2 regions of the Pectobacterium nicotianae genome follow, and region 1 is predicted to be linked to the other one. Evidence: predicted binding sites of a transcription regulator. Region 1 holds the regulator's gene; the other holds the start of a gene.
What was found. The regulator PurR, encoded in region 1, represses purine synthesis genes. The targets are predictions, from matches to a motif close to CANGCAAACGTTTGCNTG.

Region 1 (3,511 bases):
AAGGGAAATTTATTCAGTCGCCGCGTACAGGCTCAGATATTCGTATCAGCAAGCTGAGTGAAGATTATTGGCAGGAACACTACGTTGGCGCACGTCGCGTGGTGACGCCGCAGACGATTCGTTAAGAGACAGGTGTACGTAGTAGAGAAAAGCGCTGTGAAGAGATGCGATTCAGACACGTTTTATGCATCATCAACGTGTCTGAATACCTAACCCGCCCAGAGGCACCGTTCGGTTAGTTCAGCACCGCAATAAAACTAAACGCGATGATCACAGCCAACGAGCCAACAGTTGTCAGCAAAGACATCTTCAGATCTGTATCCATGAATTACTCCTTATTAACGAACGAATTTTATCTGAAAGCTTCATCTGAAAAGACACCACCGTTCACAGCCAAACCCGTTTAGGTAGTAAAAGCCACAAATAATAGGGTTATTACGATTCTTTCATAATTGTAGCGAAAAATCTCGGACGAATGCATCACTAATAGTATAAATTAGCCCTTTCACTTTCATGATAAATCGGACACAATCCGCTGTTTATGAAAGCGCTGCGTATCAGTCGAAAAACGTCAACCCAGATCCCTTCGGTATAACATTCGGCATTCTCCTTCTGAAATCCTGTTTTTTAGCTTAGAAGAAGAACATTAAACGTAGGCAAACGATTAACAATATACTTACGTCTGTAACAGGTAAGTTCAGGAGTCATTTTTAGATGGCAACGATTAAAGATGTGGCAAAACGTGCTGGCGTTTCCACCACAACCGTATCGCACGTGATCAATAAAACACGTTTCGTCGCCGAAGAGACTAAGGCAGCCGTCAGGGCGGCAATCAAAGAATTGCACTATTCGCCCAGCGCCGTCGCCCGCAGCCTCAAAGTTAATCACACCAAATCTATCGGTTTGCTGGCCACATCCAGCGAAGCCCCCTATTTTGCCGAGATCATTGAAGCCGTTGAAAACAGCTGCTATGCCAAAGGCTACACGCTGGTGCTGTGTAATTCACATAACGACATCGGCAAACAGCGAGCCTATCTTTCCATGCTGGCGCAAAAACGCGTCGATGGCCTGTTGGTAATGTGCGCTGAATACCCACCAGAGCTGTTGTCGATGTTGGAAGATTATCGCAGCATTCCGATGGTCGTGATGGACTGGGGACAGATGCACAGCGATTTTACCGATACGATTATCGATAACGCCTTTGAAGGCGGTTATATGGCTGGTCGCTACCTGATTGAACGCGGCCATCGGGATATCGGCGCCATCCCCGGCACTCAAGAACGCAACACCGGCAGCGGGCGCTACCTCGGCTTTTTGAAAGCATTGAAGGAAGCCGACATCACCGTACGCGACGAATGGGTAGTTCGAGGCGATTTCGAACCGGAATCCGGCTATAAAGCCATGCATCAGATCCTCGCACAGAAACAGCGTCCAACGGCCGTATTCTGCGGCGGCGATATTATGGCGATGGGGGCTATCTGTGCGGCTGACGAATTGGGTCTGCGTGTGCCGCAGGATATTTCGGTGATCGGTTATGACAACGTGCGCCACGCGCGTTTCTTTACGCCTGCGCTGACGACCATCCACCAGCCAAAGGAGCGTCTGGGTCAGTCCGCTTTCGCAATGCTGCTGGATCGCATTACCAGTAAGCGGGAAGATGCACACGTCATTGAAGTGCACCCGACGTTGATTGAACGCCGCTCGGTTGCAGACGGCCCCTACCTCGACTATCGCCGCTAGCCGCAGCCATTCTGTACAGCCGATTTTCTTATTCCTGCTGCTTCCCCTCCCTGCTTCAGCCAATTCTCTTGTATGCTGGCTGAAGCAGTTTTCAATTTAACACCGTGTTTCATTTTCTCTGGTGACAGCCGAGATCTCGGCTGCGATAAGTGTTGTCCAGGTATGTTTTACGATACTTTTACATAAAGTTAAGGAGACATGATGGGTTTACCTTATACAGAAGAATGGGATCCTAATACCGCGCCCTGGTTCCACATCGTGCAAGACATGCTGGCCACCGCGGATATCACCATCAACGGCACTCGCCCTTTTGACATCCGCGTGACCAACCCCAATTTCTTTAAACGTATCCTGCGTGAGGGATCGCTGGGGCTGGGAGAAAGCTACATGGATGAGTGGTGGGAATGTGAACGGCTGGATATGTTTTCCCATCGCGTCCTGCGTGCGGGGTTAGAGGCCAGGCTGCCCCGCCGTCTGCACGACCTGACGCGCGTCGCCCTCTCCCGCGTCACGAATTTACAATCCCGCCGACGTGCTCAGGTTGTCGGTAAAGCGCATTACGATTTAGGTAACGACCTCTTTACCTTGATGCTGGATCCCTATATGCAATACTCCTGCGCCTATTGGAAACAGGCACAGACGCTGGAACAGGCGCAGGAAGATAAACTTGCCATGATCTGCGAAAAGCTCCAGTTAACATCAGGGATGACTCTGCTGGATATCGGCTGTGGCTGGGGCGGGTTGGCCGAATTCGCGGCACGCCACTACGGCGTCTCAGTGTACGGCATCACTATTTCCAGAGAGCAACAGGTGCTGGCACAGCGACGTTGTCAGAATCTGAACGTCACCATTGAATTACAGGATTACCGTGATCTCGATCGGCAATTCGATCGCGTGGTGTCAGTTGGCATGTTTGAACACGTCGGGCCACGCAACTATGACAATTATTTCCGCGTCGTGCGGCGTAATCTAAAACCCGATGGGCTGTTTCTGCTACATACCATCGGGGCCAATAAGACCAATCCGCACATCGATCCCTGGATTCATAAATACATCTTCCCCAACGGCTGTATTCCCTCCGTACAGCATATTGCGCAGGCAAGCGAGCCTTATTTGGTGATGGAAGACTGGCATAATTTCGGTGCTGATTACGATCGTACCTTAATGGCCTGGCACACTCGCTTTCAGCAGAACTGGCCACGGCTTTCCACACGCTACACCGCCCGCTTCCGCCGGATGTTCAGTTACTATCTTAACTTTTGTGCTGGGGCTTTCAGAGCAAGAGAACTTCAGCTCTGGCAGGTCTTGTTCAGCACGGATGGGGTCGACGGTGGATTGCGCGTTGCGCGCTGACAACATTGTGTGTTGACAGAAAGTCGTGTGCTGACTGAAAAGAGAAACCGGACGATATTACTCGTCCGGTTTACCAGAATGCGCAACGTAGGAATTACTCTTCCTTGCCGAGCTCGCTCGCGTGCTTGCTAGCCAACACGCGCTCGACCGTATCGACCACGGCCTGTGTCTGTGGGTCGATTTCTATATTAATGCGATTGCCCAGACGCTTCTGCCCCAGCGTGGTACGGTTCAGCGTTTCTGGAATTAAATGCACGCAGAAACGTCCACGGGTCACTTCTCCCACCGTCAGGCTGATACCGTCAATCCCAACGAAGCCTTTATGCAGCACGTATTTCATCAGCGCTTCATCTGCCAGACGGAACCAAATTTGATGGTTATTCTCTGAAACCTGAATCTTAACCACTTCCGCCGTACA
Region 2 (3,511 bases), 2.0 Mb from region 1:
AACAGCAGCAGCAGGAACAGGACACCGACAACGGTTGCCGTTAAGCCCGTTTTACCACCGGCTGCCGTACCCGCTGCGGATTCGATGTAAACCGCTGCCGGAGACGTTCCGACCAGACTGGAGAAAATGCTGCTCACGGAGTCTGCGGTCAGGGCTTTACCACCGTTGATGATTTGTCCGTCTTTATCCAGCAGGTTCGCCTGTCCGGCTACCGCGCGGATCGTACCCGTGGCATCGAACACGGCGGTCATCACCAGCGCCAGCACGCTCGGCAGAACCATCGGCTGCAATGCGCCCATGATATCCAGACTGAAGATCAGCGACGAACCGTCAGCCGCCGTCAGGCTCGGCAGCGCAAAGAAGCCAGCGTATTTTACATTCGGGTCAAAAATCAGCCCCAGAATAGAGATCGCGATGATAACCAGAAGAATACCGCCCGGTACGCGACGCTTCTCTAAACCGATAGTCGCCGCCAGCCCCAGCAGGGACATAATGACAGGGAAAGAAGTGAAATCACCCAGCGCGACTGGCAGGCCGTCAATCGGGTTTTTTACCACCAGACCGACACCGTTGGCGGCAATAATCAGCAGGAACAGACCGATACCAATCCCCGTACCATGCGCCACGCCCATCGGCAGATTACGCAAGATCCAGGAGCGGATACCCGTGACGGAAATGATGGTGAACAGCACCCCCATCAGGAAAATCGCACCCAGCGCTACAGGAATGCTGATTTGTTGCCCCAGCACCAGACTGAACGCGGTGAATGCCGTCAGCGAAATCGCACAACCAATCGCCATCGGCAGATTGGCCCACAATCCCATCAGCAGCGACCCCAGCCCGGCAACCAGACAGGTTGCAACGAACACGGCTGCCGGCGGGAAGCCGGCCTTGCCCAGCATACTCGGCACCACAATCACGGAGTAAACCATCGCCAGGAACGTCGTCAGGCCAGCTAACACTTCCTGACGCACGTTACTGCCGCGCTGTGTAATTTTGAAAAAAGCATCAAGCGAGCCTTGCGAGCCTGCCTGACGGGTGGTGTTTGACATGGTGGTATCCCCTGAAATGCCATTATTATTTAAGATCGATTCTGACGGTTCCCGCGGCCTTGTTCCGCGAACGCACCAGCATCGCTGGCGCATCATGAACCGTATAACCCCGCACGCAAACGATTAACTCGCTGGATGCAAAGCTGGAAAACGTTGCTATATCAAGACACTGCTGTATCAAAAACAGGCTGAACTAAAGCAAGCTGGATAAGACGGTGTCAGGCAATGTGAAGCGCGTGATTATCCCGCTTCACCCGCGCTTATTTCAACTGCTAATCGAGACAATTTACCTATCTCACGTCATCTGTCCGATAACGAAGCGCACAGCCAGTACAGGTAATGCTCAATCAGGCCACCCGCAGAAAATGGGTCAGTATGAAGAAAAAGCAGAAAGGGTTCTTAGACGGAAATCAAAACAGCGGTTTACTCCTCACAAACTGATCGTTCATTTTTTTGTGATTCGCATCACAAAAAAGTTGACCACCCGTATCAGTGCGAGTATTCTTAAAAACGTGAACAGCATCACAGAAAACAAATCAACTAACAACGAGGAAATGACCATGAAACTGCTGAACAAAATCATCGCTATGTTTGAAAACATCAACATCAACTTTGGTACTTTCAACCAATAATTATTTAAGAATCGTGGGGATAAAAAAGATGCGCGTTGTCCGCAAAATCAATCAAATATTAAAAGCGTTGGGCAAAACCTATCGCGGTGTTAACCCCCACGCTATCTTCCGTTAATCGTACTCAAGTACGTTAACCACCCTAAAATGGCTGCCATCCGGTAGCCATTTTTGTTTCCGGTATTCTCTGTGTTTTACGGCGCGACATACGGATGATGCTGACGCCAATGCTCGGCGATATCCTGACGGCGGCAAATCCATACTCGCTCATGCTGTTGAACGTAATCCAGAAAACGCTGTAACGCACGAAAACGGCCTGGGCGCCCTAGCAAACGACAGTGCATCCCGATGGATAGCATTTTAGGTGCGGTTTCACCTTCCTCGTAGAGCACATCAAAACTGTCTTTCAGATAGGTGAAAAACTGATCTCCGCTGTTAAACCCCTGTGGTGAGGCAAAACGCATATCATTAGCATCCAGCGTATACGGCACGATCAGATGCGGCTGCACCTCACCATTGCTTTTTTTGACTGGCATCCAGAATGGCAGATCGTCACCGTAGTAGTCGCTGTCGTACCAAAAGTTGCCGTTATCGACGACCAACTGGCGGGTATTAGGACTGTCGCGGCCGGTGTACCAGCCAAGCGGAGCCTGACCAAATAACGTCGTCAGCACAGTAATGGCTTTATGCATGTGCTCGCGTTCGGTGTCGATATCCATATGCTGGTAATGAATCCAGCGCCAGCCGTGGCTCACTACGTCATAATTAGCCAACTTGATCGCCTCGACCACGGCGGGGTTGCGCGCCAATGCCATTGCGACACCGAATACCGTCAACGGTAACCCGCGACGCTGAAACTCATTATGGATACGCCAAAAACCGGCACGTGATCCATATTCATACAGCGAATCCATCGACATATGACGATCGGCATAACTCGCCGCACCAATAATATCGGACAGAAATTGCTCGGACCCGGCGTCACCATGTAAGACGTTATTTTCCGCACCTTCCTCGTAGTTCAATACAAACTGCACGGCAATGCGTGCATTTTCAGGCCAGTTAGCATGCGGGGGCTGTCCCGCATATCCAATCAGGTCACGCGGATAATCGCTCTCAATGCCGTACATCATTGCAGCAGGTGCTGTGATCATGTCCTTTCCCTTTTTTAACGCAGCGTACTAAACATGCCGCTCAGCGGCTTGGCAATCGGGTAATCCAGATCGCCCTGTTTACTGGTCGTCAATCCCAGTGCCGACAATGACTCAATCAGCTTGACGGCAGCACTGACGCCGTCGATCACAGGAATCGACAGTTCTTGCGTCAGTTCCTGCGCCAGATCGGCCATTCCACCACACCCAAGTACAATCGCTCCCACGCCATCCTGACGCAGAGACTGTATACAATATTCACGCACCTTGTTCTGTGCGATCCCGCTATCCTGTTCCAGCGCAAGCACCGGCAGATCGATCGCGTGCAGCGCAGCACAGTGATGTTCAAAGCCATAGCGCTGTAGTAAATGGCGGGCGATGATGACGGTGCGCGGTAATGTGGTAACAATCGAGAAACGCGTTGCCACCAGCGTCGCCATATGCATGGCAGCTTCGGCGATGCCGATGACCGGCTTGCTGGCCACTTCACGGGCCGCGAGCAGGCCTGGGTCGCCAAAGCAGGCAATAATGTGCCCGTCAACGCCCTGCGCTTTCCCCAGCTTCACCTGTTCCAACACGCCAATCGCGGCTATCGCTTCGTCAAAATGTCCCTCAATAGACGGCGCGCCCTGAGAAGGACACACCGCGACAATCTCCGTTCCTGGCGATGCCACAGCGC

Region 2: MYB54_RS18085 (NCS2 family permease) is a predicted target of PurR. The motif match lies at 1,165-1,182, and genes of this name have one in related genera.

The regions. Positions count from the first base shown of each region.
Region 1 covers NZ_CP096821.1:2,086,693-2,090,203, reverse strand. The annotation lists gene MYB54_RS09460 (C40 family peptidase) at 1-125, shown strand, start outside; gene cydH (cytochrome bd-I oxidase subunit CydH) at 236-325, opposite strand; gene purR (HTH-type transcriptional repressor PurR) at 715-1,740, shown strand; gene cfa (cyclopropane fatty acyl phospholipid synthase) at 1,942-3,093, shown strand; gene MYB54_RS09440 (riboflavin synthase subunit alpha) at 3,188-3,511, opposite strand, start outside.
Region 2 covers NZ_CP096821.1:4,076,162-4,079,672, forward strand. The annotation lists gene MYB54_RS18085 (NCS2 family permease) at 1-1,052, opposite strand, end outside; gene MYB54_RS18090 (hypothetical protein) at 1,268-1,684, shown strand; gene puuE (allantoinase PuuE) at 1,876-2,835, opposite strand; gene MYB54_RS18100 (aspartate/glutamate racemase family protein) at 2,850-3,511, opposite strand, start outside.